4 regions of the Solibacillus sp. FSL W8-0474 genome follow, and region 2 is predicted to be linked to each of the others. Evidence: riboswitches for the same ligand, from Rfam matches in the RefSeq annotation. Region 2 holds a riboswitch; each other region holds the start of a gene.
The links. A riboswitch is a leader RNA that binds a small molecule or an ion and turns the genes downstream of it on or off. The one in region 2 is predicted to bind thiamine pyrophosphate.
Positions count from the first base shown of each region.

Region 1: it holds a riboswitch for thiamine pyrophosphate, as region 2 does, so the genes downstream of both, thiM (hydroxyethylthiazole kinase) here and tenA (thiaminase II) in region 2, are expected to answer to the same signal.
Region 3: it holds a riboswitch for thiamine pyrophosphate, as region 2 does, so the genes downstream of both, thiT (energy-coupled thiamine transporter ThiT) here and tenA (thiaminase II) in region 2, are expected to answer to the same signal.
Region 4: it holds a riboswitch for thiamine pyrophosphate, as region 2 does, so the genes downstream of both, thiD (bifunctional hydroxymethylpyrimidine kinase/phosphomethylpyrimidine kinase) here and tenA (thiaminase II) in region 2, are expected to answer to the same signal.

Region 1 is NZ_JBBOQJ010000001.1:3,537,414-3,542,182, reverse strand. It holds gene NYE67_RS18005 (GerAB/ArcD/ProY family transporter) at 1-1,076, opposite strand, end outside; gene NYE67_RS18000 (spore germination protein) at 1,076-2,584, opposite strand; TPP riboswitch at 2,767-2,866, shown strand; gene thiM (hydroxyethylthiazole kinase) at 3,010-3,852, shown strand; gene NYE67_RS17990 (MTH1187 family thiamine-binding protein) at 3,849-4,148, shown strand; gene NYE67_RS17985 (thiamine phosphate synthase) at 4,150-4,769, shown strand, end outside.
Region 2 is NZ_JBBOQJ010000001.1:1,825,341-1,830,109, forward strand. It holds gene NYE67_RS08920 (efflux RND transporter permease subunit) at 1-478, shown strand, start outside; gene NYE67_RS08925 (M14 family zinc carboxypeptidase) at 579-1,754, shown strand; TPP riboswitch at 1,822-1,920, shown strand; TPP riboswitch at 1,974-2,072, shown strand; gene tenA (thiaminase II) at 2,145-2,837, shown strand; gene NYE67_RS08935 (thiamine phosphate synthase) at 2,850-3,458, shown strand; gene thiO (glycine oxidase ThiO) at 3,442-4,548, shown strand; gene thiS (sulfur carrier protein ThiS) at 4,556-4,753, shown strand; gene NYE67_RS08950 (thiazole synthase) at 4,757-4,769, shown strand, end outside.
Region 3 is NZ_JBBOQJ010000001.1:3,477,175-3,481,943, reverse strand. It holds gene NYE67_RS17740 (SMC family ATPase) at 1-851, shown strand, start outside; gene NYE67_RS17735 (hypothetical protein) at 907-1,038, opposite strand; gene NYE67_RS17730 (DUF4870 domain-containing protein) at 1,108-1,434, opposite strand; TPP riboswitch at 1,553-1,661, shown strand; gene thiT (energy-coupled thiamine transporter ThiT) at 1,773-2,333, shown strand; gene map (type I methionyl aminopeptidase) at 2,550-3,302, shown strand; gene NYE67_RS17715 (polyphosphate kinase 2 family protein) at 3,475-4,311, shown strand; gene NYE67_RS17710 (GNAT family N-acetyltransferase) at 4,382-4,769, shown strand, end outside.
Region 4 is NZ_JBBOQJ010000001.1:2,708,632-2,713,400, forward strand. It holds gene NYE67_RS13645 (bifunctional 2',3'-cyclic-nucleotide 2'-phosphodiesterase/3'-nucleotidase) at 1-1,034, opposite strand, end outside; gene thiD (bifunctional hydroxymethylpyrimidine kinase/phosphomethylpyrimidine kinase) at 1,213-2,025, opposite strand; TPP riboswitch at 2,114-2,212, opposite strand; gene NYE67_RS13655 (glycoside hydrolase family 18 protein) at 2,381-3,670, opposite strand; gene NYE67_RS13660 (cell wall hydrolase) at 3,841-4,281, shown strand; gene NYE67_RS13665 (hypothetical protein) at 4,356-4,559, opposite strand; gene NYE67_RS13670 (hypothetical protein) at 4,704-4,769, shown strand, end outside.

The sequences.
Region 1 (4,769 bases), 1.7 Mb from region 2:
AATAGCATAGTTCCTAGTAGAAATATGACGAATACCATATAAATTATCTCTAAATAAGCCATATATTTTGCAATGTTATTAATTTGAATAAAGTTTTTAGGTATCATGGCTAAAAAGAAAATGATGGGTGACAAAATAAAAATAACCGTTTGTTTGGCTAATTTAGGAATTAGCTGGTTAATGAGCATTACTGCAATATCAAATGCCATTAAGCAGGTTGTAAATACAATAATTGTCCAGATGATAAATAAAATCGAATCAAAGCGTTCGAAGAAAATTCCTGGAATCGATATTATTTTTGAAAGCTCGAATACAGGGTAATAAAGATTTTTGACCGTTGCATTCCCAAAGACGCCAACACAAATAATAAAAATAATGATATAAAAGGTAAATGGAAATAAAATGCCTAAAACAGTCATTTTAGCTGCTTTTTCAGGTTTTTTTATAAGAGAAATATAAAATATTACAATACCAAATCCTAGAAATGCGTTCAAACTGGATATTGTTCCAGACTGAAGTCCTTTAAAATCGGTTTGAAACACAGGAAGTAAATTTTCAAGCTTAATAGCCCACATCGGAGCAATAATTAATAAAATTAACCCGCCGACAACAAAAGGGAAAAAGAGAATGTTTAATTTGAAAATGGCCACCCTCGAGCCAGATACTGCATATATAACGACAAGGATAAACGCTAAACAGACAACTTCCAATGGGGTACGATCAAAAAAGTACTCCTGAGACAAGGTAGCCATTTCCCTCATTTGAAACGAAGAGATAATAATATATTGAAAAACAAAAATAAAGCATAGTATGACTGCCACTGGCTTTGATACTAAATAGGAGGCAAAAGAGAAAAAGGGTTCATTTGGGAAGGATACCGCTATTTTTGCTAAAATCCATCCTAAAAGAAGCGCGATCAACCCTCCAAATAAAATTGCTATCCAGCCATCCGATGATACAGTATGTTCGGTTATATACCGAGGCAAAAATAGAATTGTAATACTAATCGTATTCGAAGCAACAGCAAACATAATGTCTTTATCTTGAATCGATTCATTGTTTTTATAAAGTTTCATTACTTCACTGATCCTCCGTCTTTCTTTTTCCTATTCGATTTCAGGAATGGCTGAAATGAGCGTTTTGACAATACTGTAATCGGAGCCCTTACGACAATATTTTCAAGGGTCCATAAGTTGCCTGGAGAAAATGATTGTGTATATGGAATACCAATACTTTTTAAGTTGGCAAGATGAACATAAATCATAATAAACACTAAAATAATTCCGTATAGTCCTAAAATTGCGGCAGCAAATATAGTAGCGAGACGAACTATTCGCAAGCCAATCGCAAAGCTGTAATTGGGTATTGTGAATGCACAAATGGCTGTTAGAGAAATAACTATAACCATGATGGGAGTTACAATCCCCGCCATAACGGCAAGTTGACCAATAACTATACCGCCTACAATCCCAATTGTCTGACTGATTTTATAGGGGAGTCTTGTTCCAGCCTCCTGCAATACTTCATAAAAAAAGACGAGGATTAAAGCTTCAATTAAGGACGGAAATGGAATCCCTTCCCTAGCGGCAGTTATCGTAAATAATAGCTGAGCCGGAATTAATTCTGGATGGTATGAAATTAATGCAACATATAGGGCTGGTAAAAATATAGTCATGTAGAAAGAGAATAAGCGCAATAATCGTAGTAATGAACTTATTAACCAACGTTGGTTATAGTCTTCTATTGACTTTAATGAATCCCCGAAAGTGATAGGCATTAAGAGAGCAAAGGGTGACCCTTCAACAATAATGGCTATTTTACCTCTCAATATATTGAAAGCCACCCTATCCGGTCTTTCTGTATCTAAAATTTGTGGAAAGGGTGACAGAAGATTATCTTCAATCCACTGTTCAATAAATCCAGAATCCGGTGCGAAATCAATATCAATTGTTTTAACGCGACGCAAAACTTCCTGTAAAAGGTCTTCTCTTACAATCCCATCAATATAACAAATGGCAATTTTCTGGTTGGAATGTGTGCCAACTTCCATCATATCGACTCGAAGATTGGGGTCTTTGATTTCCTGGCGAATGAGCGAGAGGTTAATTTTAAAATTCTCTATAAACCCTACTCTGGACCCTCGAATAACGGATTCAGATTGCGGCTCCTCAAGGGCACGATATTCCATTCCGCTCGTTCCGATAAGTGCGGCTTCACTTACACCTTCCAGTAAGAAAACTGTATCGCCGGCTAAAAGCGTTTTAATTACCTGCTTCATTTCCTTTGATCTGTTGATCTCAGCAATGGCAATTATTTCTTCATAGACATGATCAAACAAATTCGAGTGAATATGTTTTCTGTTTAATTCAAGAATTTTTAATATATTTTTATTTAATAAATCCTCGTTTATAAGCCCTTTTATATAAATTAAAGCAAAAGGATGGTTCAACCGGCCAATTCTGCTTTTTCGGATAATAAGATCTGCAGAATTTCCAAGTATTTTTTTTATTACTGCAATATTTTCATCTAATTGGCCATCGAGATATTGGCGACTATTGTTTTTTTCATTTGAAGATTGGACCATTTTCTTAACTCCTGTTCAAATGATGTAATAAGTTTATTGTTTTATTTTTTCCAAATAATATGCAATTCATACTTTAATTCGATGTATTATTGAACCTTTATAACGTTGGTATAGAGGCACGTAAATGTATGAATTTGACATTCGACATACCTGTTGATAGTATGGAGGAACAAACAAAATAGCATATATTGCGGGGGGACTCTTTTGAGTTGAGAAGGTTAAAACCTGACTCTTTGAACCTGTCAGTTAAAACTGGCGTAGGGAAGCGATTCATTATATTTATAAGCAATAATTTGAATTGTGCTTTCCCATTTATTTAGGGAGAGCACTTTTTTGTTTTTTATGCTAAGTGAATTTCTACCTGTAAGACCCGTCTTGTGAATCTATTCGTTCATATGAAGAATGATTATAGAAAGGTGATGGAAATGGCTACTAAGCAGGAGATACAAAATGAAATTATCCAGGCTGTAGAAACAGTAAAAAAGGCGAATCCGATGGCAGGTTCCATTACAAACACTGTCACGATTAATTTCGTTGCAAATGCACAGCTTGCTGTTGGAGGTTCTGCCGCTATGGTGTATTTACCGGATGAAGCAGAATTTATGGCTAAAGCGGGGGGAGCAACCTATATAAATGTGGGTACGCTATTACCTATTTATCAAGAGACATTACCTCATGTAGCAAAGGTATTGCATGAAACAGGAAAACCATGGGTGTTGGACCCTGTCGCTGTAGGCATTGGTTCACTAAGGACAGAGCTACTACAGGAATTTAAGGCATTTAAACCGACCATTATTAGAGGAAATGCATCAGAAATTATAGCATTGGCAGGTTTATGGGCATTAGATGGAGGAGCAGAGGAATCAAGGGTACGAGGTGTGGATGCTACAGATTCTGTACACGAGGCTAAAAGAGCAGCGATTGCTCTTGCAAAGTGGACGGGTGGTGCGGTTGCTGTATCAGGAGAAACGGATTTAATAACAGACGGCTCTATTATAGCTATCTCTTATGGGGGCTCTCATTTTATGGAGAGAATTACGGGGGCAGGCTGCTCGTTAGGTGGAGTTGCCGCTGTGTATGCAACAGCAACTACTCCGTTTATTGCAGCCATTACTGCTAGTGCAGTATACAATGTAGCTGGAAAACGCGCTGAGTTAAAAGTAGATGGTCCAGGAAGTTTCCAAGCGCAGTTTTTGGATGAATTATATAAAGCAACAGCAGAAGAAATTGCAAACAACTCATTTGATTTGGAGGAGATTAATTTATGAATACATTAGTAGCAGTAGCAATTGCGCCTTTTGGTGTAGGGAATGAATTGGGACAGGAAATCGCCGAGGTTGTGAAAGTCATTCGAGATTCGGGGTTACCGAGTCGAACTACATCAATGTTTACAGAAATTGAGGGAGAATGGGATGAAGTGATGAAAGTAGTAAAAGAAGCGACTTTTATACTTGCAGAAAAAGGAATTCGAACAGAAGTGGTGTTAAAAGCTGATATCCGTCCGGGATATACGAATACGATCAATACAAAAATAGATAAAATAAATGATATTTTAGGAGGGTAATATGGGTAATATCAAAAAGCTTGATATTTCAGCCTATTTAGTTATAGGTCCTGAAAATACAAAAGGCCGTCCAGTCGCAACGATTATTAAAGAGGCAGTAAGTGCGGGCTTTACTTGCATCCAAATACGTTCCAAAGTTGCTTCTGCAAGAGAATTGATTCAATTAACACGTCAAGCAGCAGAGGTCATTGAAGAAGCTGGAAAATCCGATGAGGTTGCACTCCTAGTAAATGACCGTCTTGATGTTGTTTTAGCGGCTAGATCACAAGGGATTAAAGTAGATGGCATTCATGTAGGACAAACAGATATCCCAGTGAGCGTTTGTCGCGAATATTTAGGGGAAGACCTCATTATCGGTTTATCTGCTCGAGCTGATCAATTATTTGACTATATTAAAACAGAGGATGTCTCTCAACTTGATTATTTTGGCGTAGGACCGTTGCATGAGACCTCAACAAAACCTGATTGCGGAATTGGGGAAGACGGAAAAGTGATTACGAGAAGTATTGCTGATATTACGAAAGTTGCTGAGCTTAGTTCGATTCCCGTAGTCGTAGGCGGGGGTGTAAAACTCGCGGATATTCCTACCTTAGCAAAAACTGGTGTAGACGGTTTCTTTGT
Region 2 (4,769 bases):
ATACTTCATCTTAGTTGTTACATTTGGTGAAGGTTTGGCACCATTTGCGATTTTATTCTCATTACCATTTACTGTAATCGGTTCTTGGATTGGATTATTCGCGACAGGTCAAACGATTTCTGTATCAGTTATGATGGGACTACTGATGTTAATCGGTATCGTTGTCACGAACGCAATCGTACTTGTAGACCGTATTATCCGTATGGAACATGAAGGTATGAATATGCGTGAAGCAATATTGGAAGCCGGGGCAACACGTTTACGACCAATTTTAATGACCGCGATTGCAACAATTGGTGCGATGTTACCAATGGCATTCGGTGGTGCTGGTGGCGGACTAATATCTCAGGACTTAGCCGTAACAGTAATTGGTGGTTTATTATCATCAACAGTACTAACTTTAATCATCGTTCCGATTGTATATGAAGTATTATCAAGAATGCTGAAGAAAAATCGTAAAGATGTAAAAGACAATTAATATGGGCGGCCTGTAGGAATAATATTCTTACAGGCCGTTTTTTATTGTACAGTTAAGGGTATAGAAGTTAAGTTTTATACACCTAAGTGGGAGGAATTTCATGGGAAAAATATTGCTTTTTAGTTTAATATTTTTTGCAGCAGCCATTATTAATCCAATGACTACAAATGCTGCTACAGAAAAGGTTGACCTTGGAAAATATCCGGTACAAGTGATTGCAAAAAAGAATATAGAATTGAAAGATAAAAATGGGGCTGTTATAAAAAAAGTAGCAAAAGGTGAGAAGCTTTTATTAACCGGGATACATGGTAAGCAAGGTATCGTAAAAAATTCGTCTAAAACCACTTTTCTTACTTTAACCGATGTCCACTATGACCAATTAGTCGACGGTTCGAAAGTTTTAACATTTGATGAGGTAGCCTCAAAGTTAAAGCTAATATCACAAATGTATCCTTCAATTACGAATTTACAGGAAATCGGACAATCAGTTGAAGGGCGTTCTCTCTATTCCATAAAGCTCGGAACTGGTAAAAAGGAAGTTTTATTCGATGCAGCTTTCCATGGTCGGGAACATATGACGACCAATGTGCTGATGGAAATGATTGATACATATTTAAAGGCTTACTTGAATGGTACGAAGATAGAAAAATATGATGTAAAAACGATATTAAGTGAGGTAAGTATTGTGTTTGTACCAATGGTTAACCCAGATGGTGTAACACTTTCACAAGGTGGAAAAGTGAAAACACCTATGGCCAAGTTAAGAGCGATGAATGGGAGCTCCAATTTTAATCGTTGGAAAGCAAATATAAATGGTGTCGATTTAAATCGTCAATTCAATGTGAACTGGCAATTAATAAAAATGACAAAGCCTTCGTTTAAAGAATATAAAGGTAAGGCGCCGAATACAGAGCCTGAAGCACTTGCAATGAAAAGACTGATTGATCGCGGCAATCATTTAGCCTATGTATCCTATCATTCTTCCGGTCAAATTATATATTGGAGTCGAGCGAAGACCGAATTTGCTCGTACTAAAAAGCTAGTAAAGGGAGTTTCCTCAATTACAGGCTATAAAATGATGCCCGTAACAACAAAAAACGAACCAATCGCAGCTTCTGAGGACTACTTCACAAAAGTTAAAGACCGACCTGCGATGACGGTTGAAATTGCACCATATGCCGGTGAAGCCTCGGTGCCACTAAAACGCTGGAACAATGTTTGGAAGCAAAATAAAACTGTCGGACTTTACGTAGCGAATGAAGCGAGAAAATGGTAGGCAGTAGGAAAAAATTTAAATTACCGTTGCATTTATTCAGAATTATCAGTAGACTAGTAGTAATTAAATGAATTTGCAGGGGGACACGTAAGTGTTGAGAAGGTAAAACCTGACCCTTAGAACCTGTTCCGTTAACACGGGCGTAGGGAGCAAAATGTACAAGCTAATAATCGTACGTGGCGCTCTCCATCTTTTTGGAGAGCTTTTCTTTTGCAAATTTTTTAATTGCGGGGGGACACAATTGTGTTGAGAAGGTTAAAACCTGACCCTTAGAACCTGACAGTTAATACTGGCGTAGGGAGCAATAAGTGCGTACATATGCACTTTTTTAGGCATCTCTACTTTTTGTAGAGGTGCCTTTTTTGCTTACGCCTCCAAGGAGGAAATAGGATGGATTTTTGTAAAGAAGTAAGAAAGCAAACGGAATATTATTGGGAGGCCAGTTTGAAGCATCCATTTGTACAAGGTATTGCTGATGGAACATTGGAGCTGGAAAAGTTTAAATTTTATATGCTGCAGGACGCCTATTATTTAAAGCATTATATGAAACTACTTGCAATGCTGGCGGCAAAAGTTAATGAAGATGAAGATGTAGCTTATTTCCTGGAAACCGCGAACTTTATACGGGAAGCAGAGTTAGAACTACACCGTTCGACTTTCAAAGAGTTGCACGTTACACCTGAAGAAATCAGAAATTTCCAACCAGCACCTGCAGCGTACAATTATGTTAGTCATATGTATCAAGCATTTTATACAGGGTCGATTGCCGACGCATACGCTGCGATACTACCTTGTCCGTGGTTATATCAGGAAATCGGGGCCGCATTAAGAAAAGCAACACCGGGTGTTAAGTTGTATCAACAGTGGATTGATTTATATGCTTCAGCTGAGATGGAAGAGACCATTGAAAAGCAAAAGGCGATGATGAATCGTTTTGCACAGATGCCAGGAAATGATGAACGTGAATTGACAGCCCATTTCAAGCGCAGTTGCTATTATGAATGGCAGTTTTGGGAAATGTCCTGGACTTGTCAGGATTGGCAACAGGAAGTGTATATGAATGAGCATGCTACGATTTTATAAGGGCATAGTTGTATGAAGTTAATGGCAGTAACAGATGATTGTCAGCCGATTTTAGCATTAGCGCAAAAAATTATTCAGATACAGCAAAGTGTGGATTATATACAAATACGTGAAAAGACAAAAACAATAAAAGAAGTGATAACTCTACTTGAATATTTGGATGCAGGAGAGGTTCCAAAAGAGAAAATAATCATAAATAGTCTTGTGGATATGGCCTTGTATAGCGATATTCCCACAGTACATTTACCCGAAATAGGGTTTTCTGTACAACAGGTGAAAGAGAAATTTCAGCATCTCAATATAGGGAAATCGGTTCATGATTATACAGGCGCAATGGAGGCAGAGCGGCAAGGGGCTGATTATGTTCTTTATGGACATTGCTTTGAAACAAACAGCAAAAAAGGAAAGGTTCCAAACGGTCTTTCACCTATCAATGAAATGAAAAAGAACTTAAAAATTCCCGTCTTCACGATTGGGGGAATTCATGTAGATCGAGTCCTGGCACTCCATGATGTAAATGCAGATGGGATTGCGGTTATGTCCGGGATTTTTTCGGCAACGCATCCGTTTGCAGCAGCGAACCAATACAGGGAGGCCATTAAAGATGCAAACAAGCTATGACGTAGTCGTAATTGGCGGAGGAATTATTGGAAGTGCAATTGCTTATTATTTAGCAAAGAATCAAGTTGAGGTGGCCGTGCTTGAGGAAAGTCGAATTGGACTAAAAGCGACAAGTGCAGCGGCGGGTATGCTTGGAGCACATTCGGAATATGAGGGCGATGGAAAGGACTTCTTCACTTTTGCGAGATACAGTCAGGCGCTCTATACGGAGTTAAAGGATGAACTATACGGTCTAAGTGGCATTGACATTGGCTGCAAAAAGGGAGGGATTTTAAAGCTGGCCTTTTCTGAACGTGACAAGAAAGCATTAAGGGCAATACTCACACTGCCCACTGTGAAATGGCTTGAGGCAAATGAAGTAAGAAATCTAGAACCCGATGTTTCCCCGTATATAATAGGGGCTGCCTATATTGAAGAGGATATTAGTGTAATGCCGTATCGTGTATGCCAGGCTTTTCTTAAAGGGGCACAAGTTTACGGTGCATCCATTTTTGAGCATACAAAGGTGTTAAAGGTTCAAAAGCAGCTGGATACTTTTCAAATAGATACAACACTAGGAATGTTCAAAGCAAAACGGGTTGTTATTGCTGCGGGTGTTTGGAGTAATCCATTTTTTCAGCAGCTAGGTGTAGAGCAGCAAATAACACCGGTCAAAGGGGAATGTATTGCTGTGGAAGGAAGAAGCACTTTTTTAAAACACACTATTTTTCATGATAAATACTATATCGTTCCTAGAAATAATGGGGAGCTAGTTATTGGAGCTACTATGGAGGAAAATGATTGGTCAGAACACGTAAGTCTAGATGGCATGGAAACATTGATTCAAAAAGCGAAGGAACTCTTTCCTGGAATTGGTCAGATGAAGATGAATGCTGCATGGTCGGGATTGCGTCCACAAACATTCGATCAAAAACCATTTATAGGCTTTCATCCACATGATGAATCGATATTATTTGCAACAGGACATTATAGAAACGGGGTTTTATTAGCACCAGCAACTGGTGAGATGATTGCGAGCTTTATATTAAATAGGACTGTGAAAAAAGAATGGGTCGAGGCTTTTCAGATCAATCGACCTAACAGGAGATGAGTAAGCGGTGTCTATTACAGTGAATGGTAGAAAGCAACTCGAGCTTTTTGAAAATGTTCAGCAATTACTGAAATATTATGGCTTAGAAAATCGAATTGTTGTCGTAGAAGTGAATCAGGAAATTGTCATGAAAGAAAGCTATGAAACGACGCGCTTATCAAAAGGTGATGTGGTAGAGATTGTTCATTTTGTTGGAGGAGGATGAAATATGTTAAAAATCG
Region 3 (4,769 bases), 1.7 Mb from region 2:
TCCATTTAGAAGCATATAAGCAAGCACTGCTTCCATTGCATGTTCAACAGCAAATTCAGGAAACTTTAGATAACTATAAGCAAAGTTTTCATACTTTAACAGTGCAAATTGCAGAAGAACATCAAATGCTAGAAGGAAAAGAATTGGTGGACTTAAAAGCTTTTGAGCAACAAATTACGCTTCTTACAGAGCAAGTAGAAGCACAATATTCAGAAATGAAGTTAGTTCATTCTTACACATTGCAGTGTGGGGAAACTTTAGAAAAGCTTGAAAAGTCAGCTCGACAAATAGAAGATTATAAAGAAAAATTAATGCAAGTTGAACATGTTTATGATTTAATTCGTGGACAGAATGAAGCGAAAATTTCTTTTGAGCGATTCGCGCAAATAGGTTATTTAGAAAAAGTAACACATGCTGCAAACGAGAGACTTCGAGTTTTATCAAATGGTCAATACTTTTTAAAGTCAACGGGTCGCAAGGAAGGAAATGCTCAAAGCGGGTTAAGTATTGATGTATATGATAGTAATACAGGGCAAACACGCGATGTAAAAACATTGTCCGGCGGTGAGAAGTTCAATGCATCACTTTCATTAGCTTTAGGAATGGCAGATGTTATCCAAAGTGTTCAAGGCAGTGTGCATATTGATACGATGTTCATCGATGAAGGCTTCGGTACATTGGATGAAGAGGCGTTGCGCCGGGCTATAGATATATTAATCGACCTACAGCAGACAGGACGACTAATTGGGGTAATTTCACATGTTGCCGAACTTAAAGCAGCTATGCCGGCTATTTTACAAGTACAAAAGCTAAAAGAAGGCTATAGTAAAACGGAAATTATTATTAAATAAATGTTATCAAAAAAAGACATTTCACTCGAATGACAGGGTGAAATGTCTTTTTACGTTAGCGTTTTGTTGCTCGGCGTGTAGCAGTTGCGGGTTGTGGAGTAGATTTTTTATCCATCATTTTCTTTATAATTGGATAAAGTATTGGACCATACTTAATTGCTGTTTTAACAAGTTTGTTAATTTTCATAAGTGTTCACTCCTTAACGAATATCATTTCGTATAAGAAATATACCCAATTATGAAGCTTTCATAAACATTAACGTAGAACTTTAATAGCTTTCACTAAATTCCAAATCCCTACTATTGAAACCATAATAACTAAAACTACAATGGCAATAAAATGTGAACTGACAAAGAAATCTTGCATAGTCAACGTTTCATGCGTTAAAAAAAGTGAAACGAAAAAGTAAATAATATACAAAATACCAAAAGCAATCGGGATAAACTGTGTAATAAAAGCCTTTTTGGAGTGCGCCCTTACAAAATCATCTTTTGAAACTATATATATAATAAACGGCAAGATAGACGGTGCAAAATAAAAGCTTAAATAGCTTAAAGCACTCAAACCTTTTGATTGATTCATTTCATTCACTCCTTTGTTTGTATACGCATCTGTCTGGAATTTAGTTTCAAAAAAATCGGCTGTTGAAAGTTGGAAAATTATTCGATACAATAAGTTTGTTCAAACAATAATTATTTAGATGTACCACAAGGGGAGCCGAGTAAGTCGGCTGAGATTGTGCACGTAACTGCACTGACTCTTTGAACCTGTAAGTTAGCACTTGCGTAGGGATGTGGATAGAAACCGACTGTTCAAACGATAGTCAGGCTTTTGTCCTGATTATCGTTTTTTATTTTTGCAGATGAATTTCTATTCCTTCTTCACTTCTGTTACATCGGAAAAAAGAAAGGAGCATTGTTATGGACAAAAAAAGATTACTTATGATGGTGGAAATAGCGATTTTCGCTGCCGTCGGACTGGTGTTGGATCAAATATCATTTAAAATGTGGGCACAAGGTGGATCGATCAGCTTTGTAATGGTTCCTATTATTTTAATGGCAATTCGTTGGGGGCTAACAGCAGGTCTTGCAACTGGCCTACTAATTGGAATAATGCAAATGATGTTTGGAGCGTATATCGTCCACTGGCTTCAGGCAATTCTGGATTATGGTCTTGCTTTTACTGTAGTAGGTTTAGCCGCAGTTATAAGAAAGCCTTTATTGCAAGCAACACAGTCACTCCATAAAACAAAGATGGCACTCTATATTATAATAGGTACGTTATTAGGTGGAGCTTTACGATTCGTTTGCCACTTACTTGCCGGAGTTGTCTTCTTTAAGGAATTTGCAGGCGACGATAATGTATGGACATATTCAATTCTCTACAACGGTTCCTACATGCTGCCAGCAACAATTATTACAGCTATTATTGCCGTTCTGTTATTCACTTCTGCACCACGTTTATTGCAAAAAGTACAATAAATTAAATTATTATAATAGAACTAGGTTTGCAGTGCGGATTTCCACACTTCAAATCTAGTTTGTTTTTTATTATAAATGTACATTAATCTATATATCATTTTTGCACATAATTCCTGTATTTAAACACATCATTTAAAAAAACAATGAACACTTACAACCGATTTTAAGTATGTTATAGTTAAGGGTAGACATTGTTTAAGAGGAAGGAAGTTACACATGATTGTTACAACTCAAGAAGAAATCCAAGCGTTTAAAAAAATAGGACGTATTTGTGCTGAAATTCGTGAAGCGATGAAAGCTGCGACAGTACCTGGCGTGACGACAAAAGAATTGGATGAAATTGCAGGACGTATGTTTGCTGATGCTGGCGCTATTTCAGGCCCAAAAGGTGAATATGACTTCCCAGGCTATACTTGCATTTCGGTGAATCATGAAGTGGCACATGGTATTCCAGGTAATAAAGTGATTCAAGAAGGAGATATCGTCAATATCGACGTATCAGGTTCTTTAAATGGATATTTTGCAGATACAGGAATTTCCTTTGTTGTTGGAAAAGGCTATGAAGATAAGGAAAAACTTTGTGCTGTAGCAAAATCTGCATTTGAACGTGCAATGACAAAAATTAAAGCAGGTTCAAAATTAAATCAAATTGGTAAGGCAGTTGAGCGTGAAGCGCGTGATCACGGCCTAACGGTAATTATGAACTTAACAGGTCATGGTTTAGGTAAATCATTGCATGAAGAGCCTAACCACGTATTAAACTATTATGATGCTTGGGATACAACAATTATGAAAGAAGGGATGGTTTTAGCAGTAGAGCCGTTCATTTCTGCAAAGGCAGAGCATATTGTTGAATCCGGAGATGGTTGGACATTTATTACTCCGGATAAATCATTAGTTGCACAAATAGAACATTCGATTATTGTAACGAAAGATAAACCAATTATTTTAACAACATTAGAAGACTAATTAAAAAACGTGGAAGCATATAATGCGGCCACGTTTTTTACTTTTGTTCTATAGGGAGATTAGATTAACATAAAATAATCAAACGATTCAAATAAATTACAGCAACAATTACCATTTCTAAACACTTTCAAGTAAAATATATATAATGATTCGCAATAGAGGGGGCCGTTGAATGCAAAACCTAAACGATCTGGATCTGACATTAAAATTGGATAAGAAGCTCTACAAAAAGCAATTGAAAGAGTTGCAGTATGAAATGCTTAATATACAGCAATTTTTATACAACAATAAAATCGGTCTCATCTTCGTATTTGAAGGCATGGATGCAGCAGGCAAAGGGGGCGCAATAAAGCGATTAACAGAACACATTGATCCACGTGGTTTAATCGTTTCACCAATTTCCGCGCCACAGCCACACGAAAAGCGTTATCACTATATGCACCGTTTTTGGCGGAAGCTGCCTCAGCATGGCCAGATTGCCATCTTTGACCGTTCTTGGTATGGTCGTGTATTAGTGGAACGCATTGAAGGCTTTGCAAAAGAACATGAATGGAAGCGTGCTTATAACGAAATAAATGACTTTGAAAAGCAATTAACGGATGAAGATTATATTATAGTTAAGTTCTGGGTTCATATTGATGCGGATGAGCAATTGAAGCGCTTTATGGAAAGAGCGGCAGACCCATATAAATCATGGAAACTCACAGATGAAGATTGGCGAAATCGTGAAAAGTTCCATTTATATATGGAAGCGGCAGATGAAATGTTTGCTAAAACAAATACAGAAAATGCCCCTTGGTGTTTAATCCCTGGCAACGATAAATTTTATGCTCGAGTACAAGTGCTAAAAGAAGCGGTTGCTCAAATCGAAACACAAATTACTAAACGAGGTCTTCAGCTTACCAATGTTTTTGAAAAACATAAGGTACTTGCGGCAGATAGTGAAAAACCTGAATTTATAGAAATACAGCCAAAGCCAAAAAAGAAAAAATCAAAAACAGATAAGTAAGTTTGGCTGTGAAATGTAGGTGAGTTAAATGAAAAGCTTAATCAAGCTATTTCGAAAGAAGGAGGGTCCAATGGTTCAACTTATTGGGCAACAATGTTCATTGCGTACATTTACACTGTCTGATGCAAGAGCATTGACTAAGCTATTAGTGGATAATAAATTTTATTGGTCAACATACGAGCCGTTACATCGGGATGAATTTTATACAGAAGAGACACAGTACAAGAAAATAATGGAAAGCATGCATCTTTTGCAAACAAATAGAGAGTTTTCGTTTGGGATCTTCCATAATGAAACAGGTAGACTGATTGGTCATATTTCGCTCTATTCAATAAAACGATTGCCATACTCCAGCGGTTTTATCGGATATTCTATGGATGAAAAATTTATAGGAAGAGGCATTGTAACCGAAGCGGTACGTTTAGTAATGGAGTTCGCATTTTCAACTTTAAATATTC
Region 4 (4,769 bases), 880 kb from region 2:
AAAATTTGTGGAGGGACAATGCCTGTTACACCAATTTTAATCATCGTACTTTTTCCTGTAGAATCAAGTACTTCTTTTTCAATCATGACATACGGTTCATACATTATTTTCTTAGTTAAAGCATTTCGTACATTCGCATTAACATACGGGAATGGTGCATCATCTGTTACTTCATCAATAAATTCTAAACCGTAATTAAATTCATGATTGCCATAAGTCGCTGCATCATAATCTAGCGCAATCATTGATGCAATAGAAGGATGGACTTCTCCTTCTTTTAATTTTTTCACGGATTGAATGTAAGAGCCAAGAGGCGTTCCTTGAATGGCATCTCCATTATCAAATAATACCGTATTCGGGTTTTCCTCACGGGCTTTTTCGATGAGCAGCGCAGTTTTTGCCAAGCCTAAACTATTCGTTGGCGCATCTTTATAATAATCATAGTTCATAATATTAGTATGAATATCCGTCGTACCTAAAATGCGCAATGCCACGGTCGTATTTGCTTCAACTGGGTTATATTCCGCTAAAAACCGCTGCAGAATCTTTTGCATTTGCATTTTCGTGACAAACTCATTCGGTTTGATCGTCCCGTCTTCATAGCCTGTTAATAAGCCTAACTCTACTGCCTTTGCCATCTCTTGACGATTCCCAGATCCAATTTTATTCGCATCTTTAAATTGATTTAATACATTTTCGGAATATTGTTTTTCATCCTGTATACCCCTAGCTGCAATAAGGAAGGCATGTGTGCGTGTCAATTTTTCATTTGGTGCAAATTGTGTCGGTGTTTTACCTTTAATTAACTTTAGTTCCACAGCCTTTTCAATATATGGCTTCAGTGAATCGGGTACGTCCTTAAATTTAACGGATTGTCCAGAACCTACTTCTACCCCTAATGCATCAATGACTGCCTTCACAAAATCTCCGCGTGTCATTTCTTCATTGTTGGAAGTAGATGCCGCTGATACCCCAGCCATTCCACTAGTTAAAAGTGTTAATGTAAGGGCCGAAGCAGAAAGTTTTTTCCACATTTTTTTCACTCCTATTATCTAAATTGTTCAACAAGTCCATCATACTAAATTGCCAGAATAGTAGAAAAGAGCAAATTGATACATTACTATATCTAGGCAAGTAGTACTTTTTGAGAGTTAAAAAAATGCCACAAGCTATTCACTTCAAGAAACGGGTACAATTTACTCAATAAATTAATTAAATTACTTGCACATCGAAAATTCCTCGGTGCTCCTGGTAGGCAAAATGGTTTGTAGGACCAAATCCATGACCAATATTCAGTGGGTAACGAATTGCTAATTGGACAAACTTTTTTGCTTCAATGATCGCTGTTTTTAATGGCTTCCCCTTCGCAATTTCTGCAGTAATTGCTGCTGAAAATGTACATCCTGTTCCATGTGTATGAATTGTTTTCAGTCTTTCTGTTTTCATTTTAAAAGGCTTTTCCCCTCGAATAAACACCGTGTCAATCGCATGCTTACCCGCTAAATGACCACCTTTTATCACTACACATTGCATACCTAAATTTAATAAATATTCCCCTGCAAGCTCTATTTCCTCCTCGGTTTTGATCGTTAGCCCGGTCAATACTTCTGCTTCGGGTATATTCGGTGTACAAACCGTAGCAACCGGAAGTAGTTTTTCCTTTAAAGCTATTGTTGCTTGCTCTTTCAGTAAGCTAGCACCGCCTTTTGCAATCATTACTGGATCTACAATAAGTGGTATTTCTTTAGATTCCAATACCGAGACAATTGTTTCTACGATCTCTGCATTAAACAGCATACCTGTTTTAACAGCTTTTAAATCAAAATCATCGATTACTGCATTTAATTGATCCTTTACAAAATCAGCAGTAGCAGGATAGATTCCATGCACCCCTTTTGTATTTTGAGCCGTTAAAGCTGTAATCACTGATGTACCGAATACTCGAAGCTCTTGAAAGGTTTTTAAATCAGCTTGGATGCCAGCCCCGCCCCCACTATCGGATCCTGCTATAGTACATGCAATCATTTTTACCACTCCTAATAAAAATATTATTAAGTGACACTGCAAAAGAAAGACCCCACGTAAAATACGCGGGGTCTTAGTAAGTACATATGTATAATTGTACTTTGCTCCCTACGTCCGTATTAACGGTCAGGTTCTAAGGGTCAGGTTTTAACCTTCTCAACACAAATGTGTCCCCCTGCAAATGCATTTAATTACGTCGAGTGTATCAGAATAAAATTTACATAGCAAGTAAATGGTAAATTTTCAGATTCATAATATACTTTCTAATGCGAAGTACAATTGTAAATTGCCACATCACTTATAAAAACTCAGATGAGCTATAAGCATTTCATCTGAGTTTTTATTTATTCCTATTTTATTTCTTAACGACATTAAAGTTTGAACCGATAAGTTGCCAGTTTTGGGGGAAAGGTAAACCAAGTTTCCAGTAACCGACACCCCGTAAATTCAGTCTTTTTACTAGATTAAATTTTGCCTGAATGGAACGTGCATCTTCAAACCATACAATATGTGAACGTCCTTGCTCATCATAATAGTTAAAGTAAGGTGCCTGTGCGGTATAGTCATATTGAATGGCTGCATTATAACGTTTGGCTATTTCAATTGCACGCTGTGGACTTAATGCTTCTGCATATTCTCCCCCTTGCACAAAAGGTAACGTCCAATCATACCCATACAAATTTTGCCCAAGTAAAATTTTATTTGCCGGAATTTCCGTTAAAGCATATTGAACTACTTGTTCAACTTGAGGGAGCGGGGAGACAGCCAGAGGAGGTCCTGCTGAATACCCCCACTCATATGTCATTAGCATAACAAAATCTACTATTTCCCCATGAGCTCTATAATCATGACCGACCGTCCATTCACCTGGCTGATTCGCACTCGATTTTGGCGCCAGTGCTGTGGAAACTGTATAACCTTCAGCATGCATACGCTCTACCGCGCTTCTCAAGAAATTATTATAGGCTTCCCTTTGGTCACCTGGTATTCTCTCAAAATCAAAATGGATATCCGAAACATTCCCAATTCTTTTTGCTTCTGCAATAATATTGTCAAAAAGTAAGTTTTGTACTGCTTTACTTTGAAAAATATCACGTGCTAGCTCACTACTGAACTGATAATCTTCTAAATTCGTTATCGCCATTGCAATACTCGCATTATTTTCTGCCGCCAAACTAGGTAATGGTTCAATTACTGGTGCCTTTAATGAACCATCCCGTCCTGCTTCATAGCTGAATAGGGCTAAATACGTTAAATAGGGACTCGTTTCACGAACTTGATTTACTAGTAGCTCACTTACTTCGTCGCCTCTTGGTTCAACATAAGCAAAAATTTCAGCAGATGTTTTCGCAGCGGGTGGAATATATAAACGTGTTCCTATCATTAATAACGCGTTAGGAGATAAACCATTTACTTGTGCAAGTGTCAAATAATTCACGTTAAAACGTTGTCCTATTGACCATAAGCTATCCCCTGGTTGAACAATATAATATTGACCATTTACTGGAACCACAAGCGCTTGCCCTACAACTAAGCGATTAGGCTCAGGAATTTGATTGGCATCTACAATATTCTGTATCGTCGTTCCATAAGCTTGCGCAATTCCCCATAGCGATTCTCCTGGCTGTACAACATGAATTTGAATTGTCGGTCCTCCTTTTTCTATATACTAATTTATGAACTTAATGCTCTATTAATGCGAGAGAAAAAGTCATAAATGAATAAGAGCACTTTTTGAAATAATTTTTATACAAAACTAATTAAGATATGCGCAACGTAGCAAACTTTTTCATACTATAAATGTGAGGTGAAAAAATGCCAAGAGTTAAGTACCGCGATGCAGATGTCGATTTGATGGCAAGAATGATGCGAGCTGAGGCTGAAGGTGAAGGCAAGCAAGGGATGTTATATGTTGGGAATGTAATTGTAAATCGAGTTGTTGCGGATTGTTTAGACTTTAGAGACGTCAGAACAGTAGAGCAGGTTATTTTTCAAGTTCAGGGAAATAACTATTCTTTTGAAGCAGTTCAAAAAGGAAATATGTTTTATCAGCGCGCAAGACCTACTGAACAACGTTTGGCAAGGCAAACATTAGATTTTTGGAGAGACCATCCAGCAAAATATGCCCTCTGGTATTTTAATCCTTCAGGGGAATGTCCTCCTACATGGTATGGGCAACCATTTACAGGGCAATTTAAACAACATTGTTTTTACGAGCCTGTAGCCGGAACATGTGAAAGTGTATATATGGGATAGTTTTACCTTTCTCCATATTATTAAAGAGCCTTTAATTAAGGCTCTTTTTTATTTGAAAAGAAAATCAAGATTAACTATTTTTTGTTGGACTGCTGATTTTTGTCATGATTTGTTTTATTGTTTTTATTTTTTAGTTTGGAATCAAATTCTTCTGCAAATTCAGCTACATTGTCTTCTGGATTTCGATCATGACTTGTTTTGTTATGATGCAGTTCTTTATAAGTAGCAAAAGGATTATGTGTTCTTTCATTCAATGTCTTTTTGTTGTTTTTGCTCATTTTCTCCACCTCCTACTGATTTAATGTGCTCAGTATTGGGGGTTTTATGCCTTTTTCCATCTTCGTTTACTTCCTTACTTTTTGTGATAAAAAACTGATCTCATGCCATATTAAGAAGGAATCCAATCGAAAGGAGAATACGAAATGGGCAGAGACGACAGCACAAGCAAAGGAACTAATAAGAGGTCGTTACCTCAAACACCTAAGAAT